One region of the Streptomyces sp. SJL17-4 genome, then DNA from elsewhere that is predicted to be linked to it. Evidence: riboswitches for the same ligand, from Rfam matches in the RefSeq annotation. Region 1 holds a riboswitch; the other holds the start of a gene.

What was found. A riboswitch is a leader RNA that binds a small molecule or an ion and turns the genes downstream of it on or off. The one in region 1 is predicted to bind S-adenosylmethionine.
Region 2: it holds a riboswitch for S-adenosylmethionine, as region 1 does, so the genes downstream of both, N5875_RS28160 (aminotransferase class V-fold PLP-dependent enzyme) here and thrC (threonine synthase) in region 1, are expected to answer to the same signal.

What each region holds. Positions count from the first base shown of each region.
Region 1 covers NZ_CP104578.1:3,968,209-3,982,397, forward strand. The annotation lists gene N5875_RS17600 (MoaD/ThiS family protein) at 272-547, opposite strand; gene thrC (threonine synthase) at 580-1,890, opposite strand; SAM riboswitch class I at 1,884-2,028, opposite strand; gene N5875_RS17610 (glucosyl-3-phosphoglycerate synthase) at 2,178-3,119, shown strand; gene N5875_RS17615 (hypothetical protein) at 3,210-5,048, shown strand; gene N5875_RS17620 (trehalose-6-phosphate synthase) at 5,162-6,604, shown strand; gene N5875_RS17625 (helix-turn-helix domain-containing protein) at 6,666-7,154, opposite strand; gene N5875_RS17630 (helix-turn-helix domain-containing protein) at 7,626-7,976, opposite strand; gene N5875_RS17635 (NAD(P)-binding domain-containing protein) at 8,075-8,959, shown strand; gene N5875_RS17640 (immune inhibitor A domain-containing protein) at 9,151-11,454, shown strand; gene otsB (trehalose-phosphatase) at 11,488-12,333, opposite strand; partial or broken gene N5875_RS17650 (DUF3263 domain-containing protein) at 12,391-12,600, opposite strand; gene N5875_RS17655 (extracellular solute-binding protein) at 12,781-14,088, opposite strand.
Region 2 covers NZ_CP104578.1:6,261,204-6,275,392, forward strand. The annotation lists gene N5875_RS28125 (Ig-like domain-containing protein) at 1-87, shown strand, start outside; gene N5875_RS28130 (hypothetical protein) at 112-513, opposite strand; gene N5875_RS28135 (heme-copper oxidase subunit III) at 716-1,336, shown strand; gene N5875_RS28140 (c-type cytochrome) at 1,411-2,220, shown strand; gene N5875_RS28145 (Rieske 2Fe-2S domain-containing protein) at 2,217-3,269, shown strand; gene N5875_RS28150 (cytochrome bc complex cytochrome b subunit) at 3,266-4,888, shown strand; gene trpD (anthranilate phosphoribosyltransferase) at 5,020-6,084, shown strand; SAM riboswitch class IV at 6,167-6,283, shown strand; gene N5875_RS28160 (aminotransferase class V-fold PLP-dependent enzyme) at 6,543-7,946, shown strand; gene N5875_RS28165 (Lrp/AsnC ligand binding domain-containing protein) at 8,017-8,298, opposite strand; gene N5875_RS28170 (rhomboid family intramembrane serine protease) at 8,295-9,047, opposite strand; gene N5875_RS28175 (hypothetical protein) at 9,206-9,448, shown strand; gene N5875_RS28180 (NYN domain-containing protein) at 9,482-10,846, shown strand; gene N5875_RS28185 (NlpC/P60 family protein) at 11,134-12,183, shown strand; gene N5875_RS28190 (NlpC/P60 family protein) at 12,385-13,395, shown strand; gene N5875_RS28195 (hypothetical protein) at 13,511-14,189, shown strand, end outside.

The DNA.
Region 1 (14,189 bases):
CGAGCGAGAATTCTGGGCGCCACGGAAAGGCGAATTGGGGAGAATCCCTTGAATTACGGGGCAAGTCGGGCCCGGCAAAGCGTGCAGAAGGTACACAACGCGCACGCACTTTGGCTGCTTCTTGTCGTGCGGGGACGCATTCTCATATGCGCCCGGCATGGGCAGCGGAGGGGACTTCCCCAACTCTACCGCGCTCAACCATGCAGAATTGCCCCTTCCGCTTTATGGCGCGGAAGGGGCAATTCAAGAAAGACGGGACAAGCGATACGGGTCAGCCTCCGGCGACGGCCGGGATGATCGAGACGCCGGCGCCGGCCGGGGTGGCCGTCTCCAGGCCCTGCTCGAAGCGCACGTCGTCGTCGTTCACGTAGACGTTGACGAAGCGGCGCAGCTTGCCCTGGTCGTCCAGGACGCGGGCGGCGATGCCCGTGTGGTTCTTCTCCAGGTCCGCGATGACCTCGGCGAGGGTCGTGCCCTCGGCCTGGACCTCGGACCGACCGCCCGTGTAGGTGCGGAGGATGGTGGGGATGCGGACGTTCACGGCCATGTCTTCGTAACCTTTCAGCGGTCCAGCGGTCTTCAGTGGGCCAGGCCGGCGTCGCGGAACGCGTCCAGGCTCGGGCGGATGGTGACGGTCGCCTGAGAGGTGTCGGCCACCGCGTCCAGGGTCTTGAGGCCGTCGCCGGTGTTGAGGACGACGGTGGTGAGGTTCGGGTCGATCAGCCCGTTCTCGACGAGCTTCTTCGCGACGCCGACGGTCACGCCGCCCGCGGTCTCGGCGAAGATGCCCTCGGTCTGCGCGAGGAGCTTGATCGCGTCCACGACCTGCTCGTCGTCGACGTCCTCCACCGCGCCACCCGTCCGGCGGGCGATGTCGAGGACGTACGGGCCGTCGGCCGGGTTGCCGATCGCCAGCGACTTGGCGATCGTGTTCGGCTTCTGGGGCCGTACGACGTCGTGGCCGGCCTTGAAGGCCACCGACACCGGGGAGCAGCCCTCGGCCTGGGCGCCGAAGATCTTGTACGGCTTGTCCTCGACGAGGCCCAGCTTGATGAGCTCCTGGAGACCCTTGTCGATCTTCGTGAGCTGGGAGCCGGAGGCGATCGGGATGACGAGCTGGTCGGGGATGACCCAGCCGAGCTGTTCGCAGATCTCGTACGCCAGCGTCTTCGAGCCCTCGCCGTAGTACGGGCGGAGGTTGACGTTGACGAAGCCCCAGCCCTCGCCCAGCGGGTCGCCGATGAGCTCGGAGCAGAAGCGGTTGACGTCGTCGTAGTTGCCCTCGATGGCGACGAGGTCACCGCCGTAGACCCCGGCCATGACGACCTTGCCCTGCTCCAGGTCGTGCGGGATGAACACACAGGAGCGGAAGCCGGCGCGGGCGGCGGCGGCGCCGACGGCGCCGGCCAGGTTGCCCGTGGAGGAGCAGGAGAGGGTGGTGAAGCCGAAGGCGCGGGCGGCCTCGATGGCCTGGGCGACGACCCGGTCCTTGAAGGAGTGGGTCGGGTTGCCGGAGTCGTCCTTGACGAAGAGCTTGCCGGGGGCGACGCCGATCTCGCGGGCGAGGTTGTCGGCCTGGACGAGCTTGGTCCAGCCCGGGTTCAGGTTCGGCTTGTCGGCGACGTCGGCGGGGACGGGCAGCAGCGGGGCGTAGCGCCAGATGTTGGCGGGGCCGGCCTCGATCTGCTTGCGCAGTGCCTCGGGGTCACCGGTGGGGAGGTCGTACGCGACTTCGAGCGGTCCGAAACAGAGTTCGCAGGCGAAGATCGGGCCGAGCGGGAAGAATTCACCGCATTCGCGACAGGAAAGCCCGGACGCGGGACCGAGGTCGACCGAAGTGGCGGGGGTAACAGTCTGTACAGCCATGGAGGCGAGGCCCTTTCTCCTCATCTTTCCCATGACGAATTTTTCGCCATGAGACGGATTTGGCACCTTCCCTAGCCGGGAGCCTCGCTGGAGGACGAGTAACCGACTGGAGGGTTGCCGGGGCTTCAACGGGCCGTTTCCCTCTGCCCCTCTGGATGAGCGGTATTCGATTGTGAAGCGCGGTGAACTTTCGTTCCTGCGCTCCGGCGCGGGCGGCACCCCGACGTGCATCGGGCATCCGCGTTGTTCAAGACTGTAACCGAAGGCCCGGACGCTTGGACCGGCCGTCCGAACCGCGAGATGGAGATCACGTGCTGGAAGAGGTGGAGCGCTGGCTGGACCGGCGGTCCTGGTCCGTGGCGGACCGGCCGTTGGAGCGGATCCTCGCCGCCAAGCGGAACACGAAGGTCAGCGTCGTCCTGCCGGCGCTGAACGAGGAGGCGACGGTGGGTGACATCGTCGCGGTGATCCGGCGCGAGCTGATGACGGAGGCGGTGCCGCTCGTCGACGAGCTGGTGGTGATCGACTCGGGCTCCACGGACCGTACGGCGGAGGTGGCGGCGGCCGCCGGGGCGCGGGTGGTCGCACGGGACGCGATACTCCCCCGGATACCGGCCGTGCCGGGCAAGGGCGAGGTCCTGTGGCGGTCGCTGATGGTGACCACCGGGGACGTCGTGTGCTTCATCGACGCGGACCTGCGGGACTTCTCGGCGGACTTCGTGTCGGGGATCGTGGGCCCGCTGCTGACCGACCCGGACGTGGACTTCGTAAAGGCGATGTACGACCGCCCGTTCGGAGACACTCCTGGTCAAGGGGGCCGGGTGACGGAGCTCGTGGCCCGCCCGCTCCTCAATCTGCACTGGCCGCAGCTGGCCGGTTTCGTACAGCCGCTGGGCGGCGAGTACGCGGCGCGTCGCTCCCTCCTCGAACGGCTCCCCTTCCCGGTCGGTTACGGGGTGGAGCTCGGCCTGCTCGTGGACGCCCTGCACACGGTGGGCCTGGACGCGCTCGCGCAGGTGGACGTGGGGGTGCGCAAGCACCGGCACCAGGACGGTCTCGCGCTGGGCCGGATGGCGGCGGCGATCTACCGGACGGCGCAGCTGCGGTTGTCGCGGGGGCATCTGGTGCGGCCGCGGCTGACGCAGTTCGAGCGGGGCGAGAAGGGCTTCGAGCCGCGGACGTACGCGGTGGACACGGAGGAGCGGCCGCCGATGGCCGACATCGTGGAGTACGCGCGCCGCCGCGTGGCCTGACCGCCCGAACCGACCACGGGGCCCGGCCGCCCGAACCGACCGCGTGGCGTAACGCCCGATGATGATCTGTTTTGCCTACATTGCCCTTTTATGCGCTTCAGACAACATCACCTGGGCAGGGGGCTCGCGGCCGTCACGGCGGCCGGACTGGCGGCCGGCTCGCTCGTGTTCACCGCGGCGGGCCCGGCCGCGGCGGACGTGGTCGAGCCCTTCGGCAAGCGGTACGACGAGTCGCTGTACGGCGACTTCACGACCATCGGCAACACGGTCATGGGCTGCCCGACCGCCCCCGCCGACCTGGCCGCCCGCTGTGCGACCTCGGCGAGCGGCCAGGGCACGGACAACAACAACACCTTCGTGATGCGGCGGATCGACACGGGCGGCACCGGAGGCGACTACGGCTCCAGCACCGGCCATGTGAAGATCCCGGCGGGCGCGGAGGTGGCGTACGCCCGGCTCTTCTGGGGCGGCAACGACGGCACGTACAAGGGGCCGAGCGGGGCGCAGCTGAAGCGCTGCGACATCTCCGGCGCGGATGTCGAGCGCTCGCCCGGCGACCCCACGACGACCGCCCCGGTGATCAAGGTGGGCGCGGGCGCCGCGACTCCGGTGTCGATCGACAGCATGGTCGCCGACCCGGCCGACACCAACGGCCCGCACTACTACACGGGCGAGTCGGACGTGACGGCCGCCTTCGCGGGCACGTCGGGGACGGACGCGCAGGTGGCGGTCGGCAACATCTGGGCGCCCAACGGCAAGGGCTGCGTGGCGGGTTGGTCGCTGACTGTGGTCCACAAGTTCCCCGGCCCGGACCCGGTGAAGGCCCCCGAGCGCCGCAACGTCCACGTGTACGGCGGGCACGTCCTCCAGCGCTCGACCTCCCCCGCGACCACGATCACCGTGGACGGCTTCTACCGGAGCGGCGGCACGGCACGGGCGAGCGTCACCGCGTACGAGGGCGACTGGAACACCCCGGGTGACAAGTTCCTCGTCGACGGCAAGAACGTCACCGAGTCCCACACGGGGAACACCGACAACTTCTTCATCAGCGAGGACGACGGCGCCGTCGATCCCAAGCTGGTGAACAACCTGAGCATCGACGCCAAGGCCTTCGACATCCCGGACGGGGCCGTCCCGCAGGGCGCGACCTCGGCGGACCTGACCTTCGCCACGAACGGCGACACCTACGTGCCGTCCGGACTCGCCTTCTCCGTCCCGGTCCCCGACCTGGAGATCACCAAGACGGCGAGCCCGCGCACGGTGAAGCCGGGCGACACGCTCACCTACAAGATCACCGCGAAGAACATCAGCACGCTCGACTACCCGAACGCCACGTTCAGCGACGACCTGACCGGGAACCTCGACGACGCCGACTACAACGGCGACGTGAAGACGGACCTGGGCAGGGCGACGTACACGGCACCGAAGATCGGGTACGTGGGGACCATCCCGGCCGGGAAGACGGCGACCGTCACCTACTCGGTGAAGATCAAGAACCCGCCGACGGGCGACGGGAGGCTCCGCAACAGCGTGAAGGTGGAGACCCCCCGCTCCAACTGCGGAGACGGCAGCGCGGACCCGGCCTGCGGGGTGACCCCAGAACTCGAAAAGCCGAAGCCGACGCCGAAGCCGACGCCGACGCCGACGCCGACGCCGACGGACCCCTCCCCCACCCCGGTGGATCCGACCCCGACGCCGACGGACCCCACCCCCACACCCCCGGCGCCGTCCGAGCCGCCCTCCCCGACCTTCCCGACCCTTCCGGAGCCCCCGGCCCCGGCCCCGGGACCGCACGGGAACGGCGGCGGCTCGATGGCCGAGACCGGCGGCAACGGCGAGCGTCTGTGGCTCCTCGGCGCCCTGGGACTCGCCCTCGCGGCGACGGGCGTCGTGGCGAAGGCGGCGATGCGCGGACGCCGAGAGACCTGACCCGGCGGCGGCACGGCGCCGCGAGAACTGATCGCCGCTCACTCACGGTGGCCGGATACGCCCGTCTCGTATACGTACGTTTGAGCGTTTACGGGACGGGCTAGGTTCGCCCCATGGCATCTGTGCTCGTGGCATCCAACCGGGGCCCTGTCTCGTACGTGCTCGGCGAGGACGATTCGCTCGACGCCCGCAGGGGCGGCGGCGGACTGGTCTCCGGGCTGAGCGCCGTCTCCTCGCAGGACAGCCTGTGGGTGTGCGCGGCGCTCGGCGAGGGCGACCGGGAGGCCGTCCGGCGCGGAATCGGCGAGCCGGGCGTCCGGATGCTGGACATCGACCCGGAGGTGTACGCCGACGCGTACAACGGCATCGCGAACTCGGTGCTGTGGTTCCTCCACCACCATCTGTACGACATCCCCCGCGAGCCGGTCTTCGACGCGGAGTTCCGGCGCCGCTGGGAGTCGTACCGCGCCTACAACCGGGCCTTCGCCGAGGCTCTGGCGGCGGAGGCGGCCGAGGGCGCGGCGGTCCTGGTCCAGGACTACCACCTGGCGCTGGTCCCCGGAATGCTCCGCGAGCTCCGCCCCGACCTGCGGATCGGCCACTTCACGCACACGCCGTGGGCGTCCTCCGAGTACCTGCGGATGGTGCCGGACGACATCGTCGAGGAGCTGCTGTGGGGCATGCTCGGCGCGGACGAGCTGGGCTTCCACACCTGGGGATGGGCGTCGTTCTTCATCGGCTGCTGCTCTCAGCTCGACGACTCCACGGGCATGGCCCAGGGCGTCTGGCCGAGCGGCGACCCCTGGCACGGGGTGGAGTGGCGCCGCTACGGCGTCGGGAAGGGCCGGACCCGGGTCAGGGCGTACCCGCTGGGCGTGGACGGCGACGAGCTGCGCTCGCTCGCCCACCGGCCCGAGGTCGACGAGAAGCTCGTCGCGCTCCGGGCCGAGGTCGGCGACCGCAGGACCATCGTGCGCGTCGACCGCACCGAACTCTCCAAGAACATCCTCCGCGGCCTCCTCGCCTACCGGGAGCTGCTCACCGTCCACCCGGAGTGGCGCGACCGGGTGGTCCACCTGGCCTCGGCGTACCCGTCCCGGCAGGACCTGGAGTCGTACCGCGCGTACACGGCGGCGGTGGCGGACCTGGCCGCCGAGATCAACGCGGAGTTCGGCACGGAGGACTGGCAGCCGGTGATCGTCTCCGTGGAGGACGACTTCGCCCGCTCGCTGGCCGCCTACCGCCTGGCGGACGTGGCCCTGGTGAACCCGGTGCGCGACGGCATGAACCTGGTCGCGAAGGAGATACCGGTGGTCTCGGAGGCGGGCTGCGCCCTGGTCCTGTCGACGGGCGCGGGCGCGTACCGGGAACTACGGCAGGACGCCCTGACGGTGAACCCCTTCGACGTCTCGGAGACGGCCGCCGCCCTCCACACGGCCCTGACGATGCCGGCGCCCGAACGCGCCGACCGCACGAAGCGCCTCGCGACAGCGGCGACGGCACTGCCCCCACAGCGCTGGTTCCTGAACCAGCTGGAGGCGCTGCGGGAGGGCTGAGCGTCACTCCCGTTCCGGATCGACGAGTGCAGAGCAGTCGCCCCCGAGGATCTCCGAGGCCTCAGGCCTCGCCGTCCTTGCCGCCGTCGATGACAGTCAGCTCGGTGGCCTTCGGCGCGTACGGGTCAGGGGTGCCCGCAGGAATGTTCTGGATGGCCTGCCCCTGGGCGGCCCCGTTGCCGTTGAACACGAAGTCGGGCCGGATACGCCAGTCACGGCCGTCCGGGTAGATGAACCCGGCCTCGGCGAGCTGCCGAAGAGCCCGCGAAACGGTCGACTGGGACATGCCCACCTGCTCGGCGAACTTGACCTGGGTCTCCACACGGACCAGACCATGGTCCTTGCGGTTCTGAAGGGCACACATCTTGTGGAACAGCCTGTAGGACGCCCCACTGAGGTCCGCCTCGGCGAGAGCGTTGTGCGCGTCGTATCCCATCGTCGTGAACCCACCTCCCCGGAACCAGAGCCCGTGCGCGGCGCCGACCGACGAGTGCACAGTGAGGTCCTGCACCTCGCCAGTGGTCCGGTTGAGCGTCTCGATCTTGGTCACTCGTCGGGCCGCACGCACAGGGTACCTCCGTGACTAAATGAGGCCATCCAGAGCTGGATGGCCTCACCTAAGACCTTCACTGTGCATTCATTTTCGCATAACCCAAGCGACCACTAGGCCCTTCTATGCAATTTTGAATAATCGATCTCCATACCTGCAACACAGCTCGGCCCTTCGTGCAGGTCAGGGGCTTGTCGCGGTCAGCTCGTCTTAATAGGGAAAGGGCACCCGCCGCGCGGGAGCCCCTGCGGTACTCGCTGCGCTCCGTTCCTCGGGGGTGCCCCACCCTCGCCCTGGGCATCCACCGGCCGCCGTGGGCCGAGGTCGGGGCATCAAAGGGAAGCGTGGCCGAGGCGGGTGGATGGTTCCCGTGCACACGTGACGGACGCCCGTCCGGCCTTCCCGCCGCTTCGGCGGGCTGTCGTGGGCCGAGGTCACGACGGGCTTTCCCGAAGGTGCGGGCTTGGTCTCCTAGGACGCCTCCGTCCGCTCCCGGCGTTCGCCGCCCCAGGCCGCCAGCGGTTCCAGGGCATCGTTGAGGCGGATGCCGTCCTTCGTGAGGGCGTACTCGACGCGCGGCGGGACCTCCTCGTAGGAGACGCGGTCCACGATGCCGTCCGCCTCCAGTTCTCGCAGGTGGGAGGCGAGGACCTTCTCGGTGATGCCCGGGATGCTTCGGCGCAGCTCGCCGAAGCGGCAGTTCGGCCGCTGGTGCAGCGCCCAGAGGATGAGCACCTTCCACTTGCCGCCGATGATCTCCATCGCGGTGTCGATGCCGCAGACGTGCCCGTCCTCGGCTCCGGGCCGGTTCAGCGTCGCCATGTGCCCCACCCTTCTGACCTGTTCGCTCACCTCAGGGTAACCACCCACTTCCAAGTGGGTACTTGAGCAGGTCAGAGCCTCGGAGCAGTCTTGTGGTCATGACAGCGAACCTGACGCAGAAGACCCCGCTCACCCTCCTCGGCCTCGGCGCCATGGGGACCGCGCTCGCCCGGACCTGGCTCGCCGCCGGTCACCCGCTGACCGTCTGGAACCGCACCCCGGCCCGCGCGGAGGTGCTGGCCGCCGAGGGCGCGAAGGCCGTGGACAGCGTGGCCGAGGCGGTCGCGGCGAGCACCCTCGTCATCGTCTGCCTCCTCGACGACGCCTCGGTGGAGACGACCCTGGACGGCGTCGACCTGACCGGCAAGGACCTGGTCAACCTGACCACCACGACCCCCGCCCAGGCCCGGACCCGCGCCGCGTGGGCCGAGGAGCGGGGCGCCCGCTACCTGGACGGCGGCATCATGGCCGTACCGCCGATGGTCGGGATCCCGGAGGCCGGCGGCTATGTGTTCTACAGCGGCTCGCGGGAGCTGTTCGAGCTCCACCGGGAGTCCCTCGCCGTGCCGGTCGGCACCACTTACGTCGGCGAGGACGCGGGCTTCGCGGCCCTCCACGACGTGGCTCTGCTCAGCGCGATGTACGGGATGTTCGCCGGGGCCACGCACGCCTTCGCCCTGATCCGGCGGGAGAACATCGACCCGGTCGCGTTCGCCCCGCTGCTCGGGAACTGGATCAAGGCGATGGTCGATCCGTCGGTCGGGCAGACGGCCCGCCAGCTGGTGAGCGGCGATCTCACCGCGGACGTGGTCTCCAACCTGGCGATGCAGGTGGCCGGCACGACGACGCTGCTGACCACCGCCGAGGAGCAGGGCGTCAGCGCGGAGCTGATCCGGCCGCAGTTCGACCTGATGCGCCGCCTCCTCGCCGTGAGCACCGGCGAGGAGGACCTGACGGGCACGGTGGACCTTCTTCTCGCGTAGCGGGCGGCACCTGCGGCCGGTAGCCCGGTGCCCGGTGCCCGGCAGCCGATTACCGGTAGCCGGTAAATCGGCTACCGGTAATCGGTGCGACCCCCTCCTCCTGAGGGGTGGTCTCGTGTCAGACTCTGCGGCGATCGTTCCCCCAGGCGATCCGTTTTCCCCCTCAGGCAAGCGGAAGGATCGCAACAGACGTGAAGAAGATTGTCGTGGGCATGACCCTCGGGTCGGCGCTCACCGCCCTTCTCGCCGCGGGGCTCACCCCCGCCACCGCGCAGGAGGCCCCGGACACCCCCGCCGGCGCCGCCGCGCACCGGCCGGACAACCGTCCCGGACCGCTCACGAAGCAGCGCACCGAGCTGCGGGAGAAGGCGATCGACCTGGTCGCCAAGGGCAAGGCCAAGGCGAACGCCGAGGGCGTCGTCGAGGTCGCGCCCGGCAAGTTCACCGAGATCGAGACCACCACCGCCGACCGCCAGGAGAAGATCTTCACGATCCTCTCCGAGTTCGGCACGGACGGCGCCGGCAAGTACGGCACCGTCCCCGGCCCCCTGCACAACGAGATAGCCCAGCCCGACCGGAGCGTGGACAACTCCAACGCCTGGACGGCCGACTTCGACAAGGCGTACTACGAGAACCTCTTCAACGGCTCCGGCGAGTCGATGAAGACGTACTACGAGAAGCTCTCGGGCGGCCGCTACTCGGTCACCAACACCGTCGAGGACTGGGTCAAGGTCCCCCACAACGCCTCCTTCTACGGCGACAACGCCATCGAGGACAACGGCGGCTCGTGGGCCTTCGTCCAGGACACCGGCGACGCCTGGTGGAACGCGCAGCTCGCCGCCGGCAAGACCCCCGCCGAGATCGACGCCTACCTCGCCCAGTTCGACGTCTGGGACCGCAACGACTGGGACCACGACGGCAACTTCGACGAGGCCGACGGCTACATCGACCACTTCCAGGCCGTCCACGCCGGCATGGGCGAGGACGCGGGCGGCGGCGCCCAGGGCGAGGACGCCATCTGGTCGCACCGCTGGTATGTGAATGGCGATGATTACGGGCTCACCGGGCCCGACGTCTCCGGTACGCAGAACAAGGCGGGCGGCGCCCGCATCGGCCAGTCCAAGTACTGGCTCGGCGACTACACCACCGAGGGCGAGAACGGCGGACTCGGCGTCTTCTGCCACGAGTTCGGCCACGACCTCGGCCTGCCGGACTACTACGACACCGACGGCGGCGAGAACTCCACCGCCTTCTGGACCCTCATGAGCTCCGGCTCCTGGCTGAGCCACGGCGCCGCCGCGAACGCGGGCATCGGCACCCACCCGGGCCTCATGGGCGCCGAGGAGAAGCTCTTCCTCGGCTGGCTGGACTACACCGACGCCCCGCTCGGCGCCACCGGCACGTACACCCTCAACCCGGCGCAGCTCCAGGTCACCGGCAAGGACCAGGCGGTCCGCGTCGCGCTCCCGGACAAGGCGAGCAGCACCACCTACACCACGCCCACCTCCGGCACCCACGCCTGGTGGACGGGCTCGGCCGACGGCCTCAACCAGTCCCTCACCCGCTCGGTGCCGGCCGCCTCGCGCGTCACCGTCAAGGCGAGCGCCTGGTACGAGATCGAGGCCGACTTCGACTACCTCTTCGCCGAGTACTCCCTCGACGGCGGAGCCAACTGGGCCCGCGCGGGCGCGGCCGTCGACGGCTCCTCCGCCGGGAAGTGGACGACGCTGCGGTACGCGTACGACTCCGCGGGCAAGCCCTCCCTCTTCCGGTTCCGCTACCAGACGGACGGCGGCGTGCACTACGCCGGCGCGTTCCTCGACGACATCTCGCTGAGCTCGGGCGGTACGACCCTGGCCACCGACGACGTCGAGCAGGGCGCGGGCGCCTGGACCGCCACGGGCCGCTGGAACATCTCCACCGGCACCGAGACGGCGACCTACCCGCGCTACTACCTCCTGGAGAACCGCGAGTACGTCGGCTCCGACGCGCTCCTCGCCGAGGGCCCGTACCAGTTCAGCAAGGGCATCACCGCGCCGGACTGGGTCGAGTACTTCCGCTACCAGAACGGCATGCTCGTCTGGTACGTCGACCGGTCCTTCGACGACAACAACGTCAGCGCCCACCCGGGCGGCGGCCAGGCCATGGCCGTCGACGCCCGCCCGGCCCCGTTCCGGTACGCCGACGGGACCGCGCCCAGCAACCGGCGCCAGCCCTTCGACGCGACCTTCGGCCTGGAGGCCACCGACGCGACCTGCCTCCACAAGGAGGCCCTCGTGGGCAAGGGCGGCAGCCAGACCGTCCAGACCCTTGCGGCCTGTGCGCCCTCCGTCCCGGGCATCCCGGTCTTCGACGACACGGACCCGAACGCGTACTACGACACGTCGGCCCCGCAGGCCAGCGTGAAGGTCGCCGGCCATGGCGTCCGCGTCACGATCACCGGCGACGCCGGTGACGACCTGACGATCAGCGTGGCCAACCCGGCCGCGCACTGATCAACCGCTGAGGGGGGCGGTACGGGAGGGGCCTCAGGCCTCCTCCCGTACCGCCCTCGCCAGTTCCGCCAGGAACGCGACCACGCCCGCCGGGCCCCGCACCGCCAGGTCCGCGCGGTCGGCCAGTTCGGGGACCTCCGTGGAGCCGCTGCAGACCAGGAGGCCCGGGGTGCCGTCGGAGCGGAGCTTCTCGACGGCGGCGAAGGCGGGCAGGTCGCCCAGGTCGTCGCCCGCGTACAGGACGGACCCCGCGTCCACCTCCCGTACGTACTCCGCGAGCGCGACGCCCTTGTCCATGCCCGGGGGCCGCAGCTCCAGGACCATGCGGCCGGGCTCCAGGACGAGGCCGTGGTGGGTGGCGAGGTCGCTCAGTGGGCCCTTGAGGGCCTCGAAGGCGCGCTCGGGGTCGAGGGCGCGGCGGGTGTGGACGGCGACCGCGCGGCCCTTCTCCTCGATCCAGACGCCCGGCCAGGCGCCGGCCCGGTCGAGGAAGCCCGGGAGCTCGGCGCGGACGGAGGCCACGCCCGGGTGCGGGGCGGCGGCCCGGACGGTGCCGCTGCGGGCGTCCCAGCGTTCGGCGCCGTAGTGGCCGAGGACGACGAGGTGCTCCAGGCCGGGGACGCCGGCGAAGCCGCCGTACCGGACGGCGACCCCGGCGGGGCGGCCCGTCACGACGGCGATGGAGGCGACCTCGGGGGCGAGGGCGGCGAGCGCCTCGACGGCGCCGGGGTGGGCGCGGGCCCGTTCGGGGTCGGGGACGATCTCGGCGAGGGTGCCGTCGAAGTCGAGGGCGACGACGGCCTTCGCGGGCCGCGCGAGGAGCGCGGCCAGACCGTCGCGGCCGGCGGATGTGGTCGGGTGCGGGAGGCTGCTGACCATGTCCCCGACCCTACCGATGCGGGGCGCCCGCGTCAGGGGCACGAACGAGACGTGAGCTCAGCGCCTTCTCTGTTTCTCGTCCCGTACCCGGCGCAGGCGGTTCACCGTCACCGGGTCGTGGGCGAGGGCCCTCGGGTCGTCCAGAAGGGCGTTGAGCAGCTGGTAGTAGCGGGTCGGGGAGAGTCCGAGGTTCTCGCGGACCGCACGCTCCTTGGCGCCGGGGCCGGGCCAGGAGCGGCGTTCGACGGCGAGGAGGGCCTGCTCGCGCTCACCGAGCCCGCCGAGGTCGGCGAGGTCGGCGAGGCCGCCGACACCGGCAGCGACGGCGGCCTCGGCAGCGTCGGCGCCGTCACCGGCGTCGACGGCGCCATCGGCAGCGTCGGCGCCGTCGCCGTCATCGGCGGCGGCGTCCACCGCTTCCCGGTCCTCGGTCATAAGACCAACCTATTACTCGGCGCTCTCCGCCGCCGTCGCCGCCCGGCCTATCGACCCGAGGACCTCGGCGGGTACTCCGGCCGGGGTGACGGCCTTGCCGATGTTCTGCTTGACGTTCTCGCTGACCTTGGCCCAGGACGTCTTGCCGACCGGCGGGAGCTGGCTCTCCGGCAGCGTCTTGAGGAAGACGCGCAGGTTGGCGTGCTCGGGCTCGGTCTCCATGCGGGTGGAGGCGGTGACGGTGACCGGGAGGAGGTCGTTGTCGCCGGCGAACTTCAGGACGTTCTCGTCGCTGAAGACGAAGTTGAGGAAGTCGCCGATCTCCTTGCGGTGACCGTTCTGCTTGAAGCCCATGATCCAGTCGGCCACGCCCATGGCGGCGTCGGCCTGGCCGTCGACGCCCGGGAGCGGGACCTGGCCCACCTCGACGCCGTTCTTGGCGGCTTCCTTGAGGAGCGAGGGGTGGCCGTTGAGCATGCCGACCTCGCCGCTCGCGAAGGCGGCGAAGGCGGCCTTGCGGTTGAGCTTGCCGGGGGCGACGGGCCCGGTGAGGCCCTTGCCGACCAGGTTGTTCTTGAGCCAGTCGAAGGTCTTGATGTTGGCGTCGGAGTCGACCGCGTAGTGGTCGGTGCCGTCGGTCCAGCCACCGCCGCCGCTGAGCATCCACATCAGGGCCTCGGCCTGGGCCTCCTCGGGGCCGAGGGGCAGCGCGAAGGGGGTGCGGACACCGTTGTCCTTCAGCTTCTCGGCGGCCTCGGCGAGCTCGTCCCAGCTGGTGGGAGCCTTGGCGCCGGCCTCGTCGAAGAGGGCCTTGTTGTAGAACAGCGGCCGGGTGGAGGCGACGAAGGGCAGCCCGTACTGGATCCGCTTGTGCTCCCCGGCCTCGACGAGCGGCGCCAGGAAGTTGGACTGGACGGGTATGGAGAGGAGCTCGTCGGCGGCGTAGAGCTGGTCGGCGGCCGCGTAGTCGGCGTAGGCGCCGATCTGCGCGATGTCGGGGGCCTTGTCGGCCTTGACCATCTCGGCGACCTTGCGGTCGACGTCGTCCCAGGACTCGATCTGCACCTCGACCTTGACGCCGGGGTGTCCGGCCTCGAAGGCGGAGACGAGGCCGGCCCAGTACTTCTTGGTGGTGTCGCCGCCGGTGAGGTCGTAGTCGGCGGCGACCAGTCTGAGGGTCACGTCGCCGGAGTCGCCCCCGAGGGAGCCACAGCCGGCGACCGTGGCGGTCAGTCCGAATGCGGCGACGGCCGCGGTCAGTCCAAGGAATCGTCGCCGCTCCACGGCTTCATCCACCTTTTGCTCGTCGTTGAGCTGCATCGAGCCGCACGTTTGCTCTGCGCAGGGCCGTAAGTCTCTCGCGTGCGCGGGTATGAGGTCTACACCACTCGGGTATCACTTCCGCAACGCCACCGGGACGA
Region 2 (14,189 bases), 2.3 Mb from region 1:
TGGCGCGAGGGCAGCGCCCTGGTGGAGGCCACCGGCAACCCGGTGACCCCCACGGAGAGAGCCCGCCTCAGGCCCCTCCCTCTCTAGGGCTCGGTTCGCCTCGTGCGGTGACTAGGCGTCGATCGACAGGCGCGAGCGCAGCAGGGAGGCCAGGGACGCCGCGAACTCGACCGGTTCCACCGGAAGGGTGACCGCGGCGTCCGCGCGGCTCCAGGTGGCCAGCCAGGCGTCCTGCGGGCGGCCGATGAGAAGCAGCACCGGCGGGCAGTGGAAGACCTCGTCCTTGATCTGCCGGCAGACACCCATGCCACCCGCGGGGACCGCCTCGCCGTCCAGGACGCAGACGTCGATGCCGCCCTCGTCCAGGTGCTTCAGCACCGCCGGCAGCGTCGCGCACTCCACGAACTCGATCGGGGGGACGTCCGACGCGGGCCTGCGCCCGGCCGCCAGCCGTACCTGCTCGCGGGTGTTCGCGTCGTCGCTGTAGACCAGGACCGTGGCACTCGACTGCATCGTTCCTCCGGCTGGGAAGGCGGGTGGGTCGTCGTCGACCGATGCGCGGATGCTACTCCGGTCCACACCCCGTCAACACCCGTTCAACACCTGTTCGAAGGGCGCCAGGGGGGCCTCGCACTGGGCCGTTCGGGCTGGACACACCCCTCTGACACTCCGAACGGCACCCCCCGGAGTGAGGGCGGGATAAGCGACCGACATAATGTCGGTCGTGGCGACAGTAACGACAGTAGAAACAGGGCACGCGCACCCGTCGGTCAATCGACCGAACCTCACCAGCGTCGGAACCATCATCTGGTTGAGCTCCGAGCTGATGTTCTTCGCGGCCCTCTTCGCGATGTACTTCACCCTGCGATCCGTGATGGGTGCCGAGTTCTGGACGGAAAAGGCCGAGGCCTTGAACTTCCCGTTCTCGGCCACCAACACCACGATCCTGGTGCTCTCCTCACTCACCTGCCAGCTCGGCGTCTTCGCCGCCGAGCGGGGCGACGTGAAGAAGCTCCGGTCGTGGTTCATCATCACGTTCGTGATGGGTGCGATCTTCATCGGCGGACAGGTCTTCGAGTACACCGAGCTGGTGAAGCACGAGGGCCTCTCGCTCTCGTCGGACCCGTACGGCTCCGTGTTCTACCTGACCACCGGCTTCCACGGCCTGCACGTGACGGGCGGTCTCATCGCCTTCCTGCTGGTCCTCGGCCGGACGTACGCCGCCAAGAGGTTCACTCACGAGCAGGCAACCGCCGCCATCGTCGTGTCCTACTACTGGCACTTCGTCGATGTCGTCTGGATCGGCCTCTTCGCCACGATCTACATGATCAAGTAGTCGGCGCCGCCGACACGGCGGACCGAGACATCCAGCAAGCATCGACGCAGAAGATCCTGACACCGGGGTAATCCGTGAAAAAGCTCTCCGCACGACGACGCCATCCGCTGGCGGCGGTCGTCGTCCTACTTCTCGCGCTGGCGGCCACTGGGGGGCTGTACGCCGCGTTCGCGCCCGCGGGCACGGCGAAGGCCGATGAAACCGCCCAGTCCCTCGCCATCGAGGAGGGGAAGAAGCTCTACTCCGTCGGCTGCGCCAGCTGCCACGGAACCGGCGGTCAGGGCACCACTGACGGCCCCTCCCTCGTCGGCGTCGGTTCGGCCGCCGTCGACTTCCAGGTCGGCACGGGCCGCATGCCGGCCCAGCAGCCGGGCGCCCAGGTCCCGAAGAAGAAGGTCATCTACACGCAGGCTGACATCGATCAGCTCGCGGCGTACGTCGCCTCTCTCGGTGCCGGTCCGATCACGCCGACCGAGAGCCAGTACAGCCCTGACGGTGCCGACATCGCCAAGGGTGGCGAGCTCTTCCGCACCAACTGTGCCCAGTGCCACAACTTCACCGGTGAAGGTGGCGCGCTGACCTACGGCAAGTACGCCCCGAACCTCGAAGGCGTGAGCCCGAAGCACCTCTTCGAGGCCATGCAGACCGGCCCGCAGAACATGCCCTCCTTCCCGGACACGACGATGCCCGAGAAGGAGAAGAAGGACATCATCGCGTACGTCCAGGCCGTCAACGGCGAGAAGGCCGACAGCCCGGGCGGTCTCTCGCTCGGTGGCCTCGGCCCCGTCAGTGAGGGCCTGTTCGCCTGGATCTTCGGTCTGGGTGCGCTGATCGCAGTTGCCATCTGGGTCGCGGCCCACACCGCTAAGGCCAAGAAGTCATGAGTAGCCAAGAGATTCCAGAAGAGACCCTGCCGGCAGGGCAGGACACCGCGCACGGCGCGGTGAAGGTCGCCGACGACCCGTTCGCCGACCCGGGCCTCCCGCCCCACAAGCCCCGCATCCAGGACATCGACGAGCGGGCCGCACGCCGGTCCGAGCGCGCGGTGGCGTTCATGTTCACGCTGTCGATGCTGGCCACCGTCGGCTTCATCGCCTCGTACGTGATCTTCCCGGTCGACAAGATCGTGTACATCTGGCCCTTCGGCCGGGTGTCCGCGCTCAACTTCGCACTGGGCTGGACCCTGGGTCTGGCGCTCTTCTTCATCGGCGCGGGCGCGGTCCACTGGGCCCGCACCCTGATGTCCGATGTCGAGATCGCGGACGAGCGTCACCCGATCGCGGCCGACGCCGAGACCAAGGCGAAGGTCATGTCGGACTTCGCGGCCGGTGCCGCCGAGTCGGGCATGGGCCGCCGCAAGCTCATCCGCAACACGATGTTCGGCGCGCTGTCGCTCGTTCCGCTCTCCGGAATCGTGCTGCTGCGTGACATGGGCCCGCTGCCCGAGAAGAAGCTCCGGACCACCATGTGGGCCAAGGGGCTTCAGCTCATCAACATGAACACGCACGAGCCGCTTCGTCCCGAGGACGTCGCGGTCGGTTCGCTGACCTTCGCGATGCCCGAGGGCCTCTCGGAGCACGACCACCACTTCCAGGTGGAGATCGCCAAGGCCGCCCTGATGATCGTCCGGATCCAGCCGGAGGACATCAAGGACAAGCGCGAGCTCGAGTGGTCGCACGAGGGCATCGTCGCCTTCTCGAAGATCTGCACCCACGTGGGCTGCCCGATCTCCCTGTACGAGCAGCAGACGCACCACGTCCTCTGCCCGTGCCACCAGTCCACCTTCGACCTCTCCGACGGCGCCCGCGTCATCTTCGGCCCGGCCGGTCACGCCCTCCCGCAGCTGCGGATCGGCGTGAACGACAAGGGCTTCCTGGAGGCGCTCGGCGACTTCGACGAGCCCGTCGGTCCTTCCTTCTGGGAGCGCGGATGAGCACCGTGACCGATACGAAGAAAGCGCCCGCCGGTGAGCGGGTCGCCGACTGGGCCGACGGACGCCTGGGGATCTACACGCTGGCCAAGGCCAACATGCGGAAGATCTTCCCGGACCACTGGTCCTTCATGCTCGGCGAGATCTGCCTCTACAGCTTCCTCATCATCATCCTGACGGGCGTCTATCTGACGATGTTCTTCCACCCGTCGATGAACGAGGTGGAGTACGTCGGACCGTACGTCCCGCTCCAGGGACAGCTGATGTCCGAGGCGTTCAACTCGACGATGCACATCTCGTTCGAGGTCCGCGGTGGTCTGCTCATCCGGCAGATCCACCACTGGGCGGCGCTGATCTTCCTCGCCGGCATGTTCGTGCACATGATGCGCGTGTTCTTCACGGGCGCGTTCCGCAAGCCGCGTGAGATCAACTGGCTGTTCGGCTTCCTGCTGTTCTTCCTGGGCATGTTCACCGGCTTCACCGGTTACTCGCTCCCGGACGACCTGCTCTCCGGCACCGGTGTCCGCTTCATGCAGGGCGCGATCCTGTCCGTGCCGGTCGTCGGCACGTACCTGTCGATGTTCCTGTTCGGCGGGGAGTTCCCCGGCGGCGACTTCGTGGCCCGGTTCTACTCGGCCCACGTCCTGCTGCTGCCCGGCATCATGCTCGGCCTCGTGGTGGCCCACCTCATCCTGGTGTTCTTCCACAAGCACACGCAGTTCGAGGGCCCCGGCCGTACGAACAAGAACGTCGTGGGCATGCCGCTGCTGCCGGTCTACATGGCCAAGGCCGGAGGCTTCTTCTTCCTGGTCTTCGGTGTCATCGCGGTCATCTCGGCGATCGCCTCGATCAACCCGATCTGGGCGCTCGGCCCGTACCGGCCGGACCAGGTGTCCACCGGCGCCCAGCCCGACTGGTACATGGGCTTCGCCGAGGGTCTGATCCGTGTCATGCCGGGCTGGGAGATCAACCTCTGGGGCCACACGCTGGTCCTGGGCGTGATGATCCCGCTGGCGATCTTCCCGGCGGTCCTCGCGGCGATCGCGGTCTACCCGTTCATCGAGTCGTGGATCACCGGCGACAAGCGCGAGCACCACATCGCGCAGCGCCCGCGCAACGCTCCGACGCGCACCGGCTTCGGTGTCGCCTGGATCACCGCGTACATGATCATGCTCGTGGGTGGTGGAAACGACCTCTGGGCGACCCACTTCCACCTGTCGCTCAACTCGATCACCTGGTTCGTGCGGATCTTCTTCTTCGTCGGCCCGGTCATCGCGTTCATCGTCACCAAGCGGATCTGCCTCGGCCTCCAGCGCCGCGACAAGGACAAGGTGCTGCACGGTCGCGAGTCCGGCATCATCAAGCGCCTGCCGCACGGTGAGTTCGTCGAGATCCACGAGCCGCTCAGCCAGGGCGAGCTGCACCGCCTCACCGCGCACGAGCAGTACGACGCGGCGGAGCTTCCGCCGGCCGTCGACGAGAACGGCGTGGAGCGCAAGATCGGGCGCATGGAGAAGCTCCGGGTCAAGCTCAACAAGGGCTACTACGGCGACGACAGCCAGATCGCCAAGCCCACGGTCGAGGAGTACAAGGAGATCCAGAGCGGCCACGGCCACCACTGATCATCTGAACTCCTGACTTTCGACAAGTCGCCACGGTGAGAGCCCCGTCCATTCGTTGGACGGGGCTCTTTGCCGTCCCCGGGGGTCGATAGGGTGGAGCCCTAGCCGTTACGGACTGACCAGGAGCTGCCATGAGCGCTGCGACCCCCGCTGGAGGACCTACGTCGGCGGGCCGCTCCTGGCCCGTCGTCCTGGAAGGTCTGCTGACCGGCCGCGACCAGAGCGCCGAGGACACCGCCTGGGCGATGGACCGGATCCTGCGCGGCGAGGCCACCGACGCCCAGATCGCCGGCTTCGCGGTCGCCCTGCGCGCCAAGGGCGAGACGGTCGACGAGATCACCGGCCTCGTCCGCACCATGTACGAGCACGCGAACACGATCGAGGTGCCCGGCCCGTCCGTCGACATCGTCGGCACCGGCGGCGACGGCGCCAAGACCGTCAACATCTCCACCATGTCCGCGATCGTCGTCGCCGGCACCGGCGCGAAGGTCGTCAAGCACGGCAACCGGGCCGCGTCCTCCGCCTCCGGCGCCTCCGACGTCCTGGAGAAGCTCGGCGTCAACCTCCAGCTGACCCCGCGGCGGGTCGCCGAGGTCGCCGAGGAGGCCGGGATCACCTTCTGCTTCGCGGTGAAGTTCCACCCCGCGCTGCGTCATGTCGCCGCCGCCCGCAAGGAACTCGGCATCCGGACCACCTTCAACTTCCTCGGTCCGCTCACCAACCCGGCCCGGGTCAAGGCCCAGGCCACCGGTGTCGCCGATGCCCGGATGGCGCCGATCATGGCCGGGGTGCTCGCCGAGCGCGGCTCCTCCGCCCTCGTCTTCCGCGGCGACGACGGGCTGGACGAGTTGACCACCACCGCCACCTCGCGGGTCTGGGTGGTCCGCGACGGCGCGGTGCGGGAGGAGGCCTTCGACCCCCGGGACGTCGGCATCGACCTCGTACCGGTGGAGGCCCTGCGCGGTGCGGACGCCTCGTACAACGCCGATGTCGCCCGCCGACTGCTCGCGGGGGAGACCGGTCCGGTACGGGACGCGGTGCTGCTCAACTCGGCGGCGGCGCTGACCGCGCTCACGCCGGGCGAGGGCACCCTGGCGGAGCAGATCCGGGCCGGCATGGAGAAGGCCGCCGAGGCGATCGACTCCGGCGAGGCCCGCCGGGCCCTGGAACGCTGGATCGCCGCCAGCAACGCGTGACGGTCGTCCCGACACATGACCCCGGTCCACCATGCGGACCGGGGTCTTGCACTTCGTCGATCATGTGGCAGGATGCTCTACAGGTCACGAGTGACAGCGTTTTGGCCCCGGCTTGCTGTCCGGCAACCCTCCGTCCGTGGCGGGGTGCCCCGGGTGATGACCAGGCCGTAGGCAGCGAGGTCTACGGCAAGCGCGGACCCCTCGAACACCAGGGGTCCTGGTCTCTCGAGGAGCTTTTTCCGTGAGCAAGCGAATGCGATAGGGCGAGTACGCCCCTTCTTCACCCTCGGATCATCGGATCAGGGTCACTTCCGCGTACCCCGTGTACCTCTGAGTTTCCCCCGTGCACCCGTCACCCGTGCACCCGTGTCTTCCGAGGCATCACCCGTACCCCGCCGTGTCCGGCCGCGTACGGGATCACCGAAGCCATTCCGCACCGCCCGCCGGGAGATACCGCCATGTCCGCACGCCCTGCCGCCCCCACCACCGCTGTCGCCGAGTCCGCCGTCGCCGAGGCCGCCGACCCCTGCTGCGCCGCCCCGCTCCCCGTGCTCGGCCGGGACGTCACCGTCCCGCTCGTCACCGGCGGCGAGGTGACCTACGCGGCGCTCGACTACGCGGCCAGCGCGCCGGCCCTCCAGCGGGTCTGGGACGACGTCGCCGCCTACGCCCCCTACTACGGCAGCGTCCACCGCGGCGCCGGGTACCTCTCCCAGCTCTCCACCGACCTCTTCGAGAACAGCCGCGCCACCGTCGCCGAGTTCCTCGACTGCCGCCCCGGCGACCAGGTCGTCTTCACCCGCTCCACCACCGACTCCCTCAACCTGCTCGCCGCCACCCTCCCGGCCGACTGCCAGGTCTTCGTCTTCGAGACCGAGCACCACGCCTCGCTCCTCCCGTGGCGGGACGCCCGGGTCACCTACCTCAACGCCCCGCGCACCCCCGAGCAGGCCGTCGCGACCCTGGAGCGCGCCCTCGCCGACCGCGACCCTTACGGCCCCGCGCTGGTCTGCGTCACCGGCGCCTCCAACGTCACCGGTGAGCTGTGGCCCGTGAAGGAGCTCGCCGCCGCCGCGCACGCGCACGGCGCCCGGATCGTGCTCGACGCCGCCCAGCTCGCGCCCCACCACCCGGTCTCCGTCCAGGAGCTCGACGTGGACTGGATCGCCTTCTCCGGGCACAAGCTGTACGCGCCCTTCGGCTCCGGCGTCCTCGCCGGCCGCGCCGACTGGCTGCAGGACTCCGAGCCCTACCTCGCGGGCGGCGGCGCCTCCCGCAAGGTGGCCCGTCGGGCCGACGGTGGTGTGGACGTGGAGTGGCACACCACCGCGGCCCGGCACGAGGCCGGCTCCCCGAACGTCATCGGCGTCTACTCCATCGCCTCCGCCTGCAAGGCGCTCACCGAGGCGGGCTTCGACCAGCTGGTCGCCCGCGAGCAGCACCTGATCGACACGGTCCGCGCGGGCCTCGTCGAGGTGCCCGAGGTCAAGGTGCTCTCGCTGTTCGGCGACGAGGCGCCCCGCGTCGGCGTCATCTCCTTCGTCGTGGAGGGCTGGAACAGCTCCCACTTCGCCGCCGCGCTCTCCGCCGAGTACGGCATCGGCGTCCGTGACGGTCTCTTCTGCGCCCACCCGCTGGTCCGCACGCTGCTCGGCAGCGACCCGCAGGACCCGGGCGAGTGCGGCGCCCCCGAGGCTGCCCCCGGCGAGAGGTCGCTCAACGCCATCCGGGTGAGCTTCGGCGCGGGGACGCCGGACGAGCACGTGGAGCGGTTCGTCGGCGCCGTGAAGGAACTCGTCCGCGACGGCGCGCAGTGGAACTACCGTACCGAGGACGGCCGCTGCGTCCCGGACCGCGGCTGAGCACTCACTCGTACGGGTGAAGGGGGCCTCCCGGTCGGGAAGCCCCCTTCATCCTTGCCGTGAACGAGTCTCAGGACTCCAGACCGATGGCGAAGGCCGCCTCCAGATCGTGCTGGGAGTACGTACGGAAGGCGACATGCGTGTCCGTGGCCTCGACGCCCGGGATCTTGCTGATGCTGCCGGGGATCACGTCCGCCAGGTCGTCGTGACGGGGCACGCGGACCATGGCGATGAGGTCGTAGGTGCCGGTCACCGAGAAGACCTCGCTGACGCTGTCGAGCGCGGCGATCGACTCGGCGATCTCGGGGATGCGGTCCACGCTGGTCTTGATGAGCACGATCGCGGTGATCACGGCTGGCTTTCTCCCTCGGTCGCCGCGGTTTGGGCTTTCACTCTATCCCCACCCCGGTAGCGCCCCCAGGCGTAGAGGAAGCCGAGGGAGAAGCCCACCACATGGGCCAGATAGGCGACGCCGGGACCGGCGCCGGCGGCTCGGGCGGCCAGCCACTGGAGCACGAACCAGAAGATCAGCACGATCCAGGCCGGGAAGCGCAGCGGCAGGAAGAAGAGGAACGGGAAGAGACTGGTGACCCGGGAGCGCGGGAAGAGGAAGAGAAAGGCCCCGAGCACCCCGGAGATCGCCCCGGACGCCCCGACCAGGGTCTGCTCGCTGTTCGCGTGCGCCACCGCGTACCCCACCAGCGCGAGGTAGCCCGTGCCCAGGTAGAAGAGGGCGAACCCGACGGGACCCATGCGCTCCTCGGCCATCGCCCCGAAGACGTACAGGAACAGCATGTTTCCCAGCAGGTGGAGCCAGCTGCCGTGGACGAAGAGCGCGGTGAGCGGGGTGAGCAGGGCGCGGGAGTCGCCGCTCATCAGCTCGGCGGGGACGACACCCCAGCGCCGGAAGTACACGCCCTGCGCGGCGAGGAGCTCGTCCGCCGTGCCGTACACCGGGTTGAGACCGGAGACCGGGCCGATCACGAAGAGCAGACAGCAGGCGGCGATCAGTCCGTACGTCACCGTGGGGCCACCGAGGGCGCCGCGCCAGGCCCCCATAACAGCGCGGACAGCACGGACCGCACCTCGCCAGTCGATCATGGACAGATCATGGCGTACCGGGGCCGAACTGGACAGAGTGCCTCGCCGTGCCCCCGCGTACCGGCGAGGCCGTAGGGTAACGGGCAGTACGACCGCAGTTCGACGGCGCACCGCGGCTCCCGCACCTGGTACCACGCAACAGGAAGAAGGACGGCACGATGACGACGGTTCCCCTGCCGACCGCCGACACCCGGTGGCGCTGCACGCTCTGCGGCAATCTGACCCGCTTCGACGTGACGCGCTCCTCCAAGGTCGTGGAGTACGTCCATCTGGACCTCGCGGGCGACCCGACGGTCGAGGAGCGGCAGGTGGTCAGTGAGACCATCGAGTCGGTCCGCTGCCGCTGGTGCAACGCGGTGGACCAGATCGAGCTGGTGGACAGGCCGGGCGCCGCCTCCTGAGGGACGGCGCGGACGACATAGGGGTGACGGATCGTGGAGCAGCCCGCGCACGGTGGAGAGCCGGCCGGCGCGGCAGGTGACGCTGCCGAGACGCTCGACCACCCACTGCCGGAAGGCGTACGGCGGCGGGTCGTCGCGCTGGTCGCCGACGCCTTCGGCGGGCTGACCGTCGCGGAGCTGCCCGCACCTCTGCGGCAGTACGCCCGGTTCACCGCGACCCGGCGCGCCAAGTTCGCCGGGAACGCCATGGCGGCGGCCCTGGAGAGCGACCCCCTGTTCCGGCAGCGGATCGGCGAGCGCTTCAAGCAGGGCCAGCCCGAACTGGCCGGAGCCGTCGAGACCGGCACCCCGCCCGCCGCCGCCGACCCCGTCGACGTGGCGGCCGCCGCCTATGTGCTGCGCCCGCCGGGCTGGGTCAAGCTCGTGGCCGCCGCGGGCGAGGAGGCGCTGCGCGTCGACGCCGAGCGGGCCGACGAGGCGGGCCGGCGCGAGCTGGAGCGGCTGCGCGAGGAGCTCGCCGCCGCGAGGGACCGCTCCCGGGACGAGACCGAGCAGCTGCGGCGCGACCTGGAGACGGCCCGGAAGGAAGCGGAATCGCTTCACCGCAAGCTGCGCAGTGCCCAGAGCGATGTGAAGCGCGGCGAGGCGGCGCTGCGCCGCGTCCAGGGTGAGATCGACGCGGCGAAGGCCGAGGCGGCGGCCCAGGTGTCGTCCGCCGAGAGCGAGAGCCGGCGGCTCAAGGCCCGGCTCGGCGAGGTCGAGGCGGCCCTGGAGGCGAGCCGCAGGACCGCCCGTGAGGGGCGCTCGGTCGAGGACATGCGACTGCGGCTGCTGCTCGACACCGTGCTCGACGCCGCCCAGGGGCTGCGCCGCGAACTCGCGCTGCCTCCCGTGTCGGTGCACCCGGCGGACACCGTGGACGCGGTGGAGCCGGGCCGGATGTCCCCGAAGGACATCGCGGCGCGGGCGCTCTCCGAGACCGACCCGGCGCTGCTCGACCAGCTCCTCGCGCTCCCGCAGGCCCATCTGGTCGTCGACGGCTACAACGTCACCAAGACCGGCTATCCCACGATGCCGTTGGAGAAGCAGCGGCTGCGGCTGCTCGGCAGCCTGTCGGCCCTCGCGGCCCGCTCGGGCGCCGAGGTCACCTGTGTCTTCGACGGGGCGGAGCTGGCGGCCCCGGTGCTCCTCGCGCCGCCGCGCGGGGTGCGGGTGCTGTTCTCCAAGCCCGGTGTGACCGCCGACGAGTTGATCCGTCAGCTGGTACGGGCGGAGCCGCCGGGCCGGCCGGTCGTGGTGGTCTCCACCGACCGCGAGGTGGCCGACGGGGTGGCGAAGGCCGGGGCGCGCCCCGTGGCGTCCGCCTTGCTGCTGAAGCGGCTTTCGCGGCTCTCCTGACGCATCGCGACACATCGGAGCACATCACAGCACATCGCAACTCCTGGGTCTTATGCCCGAATTCTGGAGGGCGGACCGTCAAGTGCCCATCACTGCCTGTGCGGTCTGTGTAAATTAAGTGGTCCGTGAGCGATATTTTTGCCAGTGGGATTTGAACTGATCACAAGTTGGTCACTAGGGTCGGGGCTCGAACCTTCGCGCGGTTGATCACCCATCCGGGGTGGCGGCGGAGGAACCGCCCGCCCCTTACCGGTTGGGCGGCTCTGAGGAAGAAGGAGCTCGCCTTCGTGGCGTCCCACCGTCGACCCAAGCAGCCGAGCCGCATGCGTGTGACCGTACTCACCGCGACCGCGGCCGCCGCCGTAGCGCTCACCGCCCAGACGGGCGCCCAGGCGGCCCCCGCCAAGCCCACGATCGACGAGGTCAAGTCGAAGGTCGACAAGCTGCACCACGAGGCCGAGGAGGCCACGGAGCAGTACAACCTCGCCGACGAGCGCCGCGGCAAGCTGCAGGAGGAGATCGGCAACCTCCAGGACAAGGTGGCCCGGGGCCAGCAGGAGCTCAACACCCTGCGCGACCAGATCGGTTCGGTCGCCAGCGCCCAGTACCGCTCCGGCGGCATCGACCCGGCGCTCCAGCTCTTCCTCTCCGCCGACCCGGACACGTACCTCGACAAGGCGTCCGCGATCGACCAGCTGAGCGCCCAGCAGGCCGACGTCCTCACCTCGATCCAGTCCAAGCAGCGCAGCCTCGCGCAGCAGCGCGCCGAGGCCACCACGAAGCTCGGCGACCTCGAGGACGTCCGCAAGACGCTCGGCGAGAAGAAGAAGAAGTTCCAGGGCAAGCTGGCCGAGGCCCAGAAGCTCCTCAACACCCTCACCGCCGCCGAGAAGGCCAAGCTGGCCGAGGAGGAGCGGAAGAAGGAGCAGCGCGCCAGCCGCGCCGCCGGCGAGCGCATCGACCTCGGCAACGAGGCCCCCGCGTCCGGATTCGGCGCCGCCGCGCTCAGCGCCGCCGCCACCCAGATCGGCAAGCCGTACGTCTCCGGCGCCGAGGGCCCCAACGCGTACGACTGCTCCGGTCTGACGATGTGGGCCTACGGCAAGGCCGGCGTCAACCTCACGCGCACCACGTACACCCAGCAGAACGACGGCACGAAGATCGGCCGCAGCCAGCTCAAGCCGGGCGACCTGGTCTTCTTCAACGGCCTGTCGCACGTGGGCCTGTACGCGGGCAACAACACGGTCCTGCACGCCCCCTACTCGGGCGTCAACGTCCGCTACGAGTCCATGAACACCCTGGGCTCCTTCCAGTTCGGTGTCCGCATCGGCGGCTGATCCGCCGCGACGCGACCCGCGCAGCCGTACCGCCCAATCGGGTGGTTCGCCGCGACGCGAGCTGACCTGACGCCCCGCCGGTGACCTTGTGATCTCCGGCGGGGCGTCACTTTGTGTGCCCATCGCCTTCGTTGGACGCGGAGTGATCAGCGGCTACTGTCTGCCGCGCCAGTCTGCGTCGAGCCGAACGGAGCGCGATTCGTGGCGTCCCACCGCCGACCCGCCAGGGTCACCGTCCTCACCGCCGCCGCGGCCACCGCGGCGGCGACCCTCGGGGCCGTCCCCGCGAGCGCCGACCCCGGGGCCGGACCTGCGGCCACCCGTGCCACGGTGGACCGCCTCTTCGAGGAGGCCGAGAAGGCCACCGAGGGCTACAACCGGGCGGACGAGAAGGCGGACGCGCTGCGCCGGACGGTCTCCCAGGCCCAGGACAGCCTCGCCCGGGGCCAGGAGCGCATCAACCACATGCGGGGCGCGCTCGGTTCGGTCGCCGGCGCCCAGTACCGCTCCGGCGGCATCGACCCCGCCCTCGCCCTGCTGCTCTCCTCCGACCCGGACAGCTACCTCGACCGGGCCTCCGCGCTCGACCGGATCACCGCCCGCCAGGGCGCCGCGCTCGGAGAACTCCAGCGGGAGCAGCGCCGGCTGAACCAGAAGCGGTCCGAGGCCCGTACGGCCCTGGTCGAGCTGGAGCGCAGCCGGGCCGAGGTCGCCCGTCACAAGCGCGTCGTCGAGCGCAAGCTCGCCGAGGCCCGCCGGGTCCTCGCGAGCCTCACCGTCGAGGAGCGCGCCGACTTCGACCGGGCCTCGCGCACCGGCGGACGCGCGGAGGAGCTGCCTCCGGTGCCCGAGGCCGCCCCGGGCTCCTCGCGGGCCGCCGCCGCCGTGCTCGCCGCCCGCAGCGCGGTCGGCAAGCCGTACGTGTGGGGGGCGACCGGACCCTCCGCCTTCGACTGCTCGGGCCTGATGGTCTGGTCGTACGGGAAGGCCGGGATCAGCCTGCCGCGGACCTCCTCCGCGCAGCGGCACGCGGGCCGGCAGGTGCCGCTCTCGCAGGCGCAGCCCGGTGACCTCGTCACGTACCGCGGCGACGCCAGCCATGTGGGGATCTACGCTGGCAACGGCCAGGTCATCCACGCCCCCTACCCGGGCGCGCGGGTCCGCTACGACCCGGTGAACATGATGTCGCACGTGACGGTGACCCGGGTCTGAGACGGGGCCCGGACGGCCCGAGCCAGGTTGCGGCCGGGTCCGGCCCGTACCTGGGGCCGTACCGGAATCCCGTACCGGGAGCACGTCCCGCCGGTCCGACCGTACGATCGAAGGCGTGGCAGGTCAGGGGTGTGGAGCGCGGAGGCCGGCGACGGCCTGCCTGACGGCCCTGTTGCTCGTGCTCGTGGGACTCGTCGGCTGCGGGGCGCGCGCCGACCGGCCCGCCGACACGGCCGCCCGGGAGATACAAGGGCTCCTCGACCGGCACGCCAGGGCGCTCCTCGACCGCGATCAGCCCGGCTACCTCGCCGCCGTCGACCCCTCGTACGCACCGACCGCCCTCACCGTCTTCCGGCGGCTCGCGACGGTTCCCGTCGACGGCTGGACCTACCGGCTCACCGGGGTCGACCGCACGGACACCGACCGCGTCACCGCCCGCGCCGACCTCGGCTACCGGCTGGAGGGCCACGACAAGCGGCCCGTCACCGGCGCCCGGGTCCTCGACCTGACCGAGCGGGACGGACGCTGGTACGTGACCGGTGACCGCCCGGCGCAGGGCGCGCCCCGGCACCTCTGGGAGCAGGGCGACGTGGCGACCGTCCGGGGCGCCCGTTCGCTCGTCCTCGGCGTCGGCCAGAAGCCCGAGCGGCTCCGGGAGATCGCCGCGGCGGCGGACCGGGCCGTTCCCGTCGTCTCCGCCGTCTGGCCCGTCGGCTGGGCCCATGACGTGGTGGTCCTGGTCCCCGGGTCGCTGGAGGGGATGGGCGAGCTCCTCGGGGCGCAGGGGAGCTCCT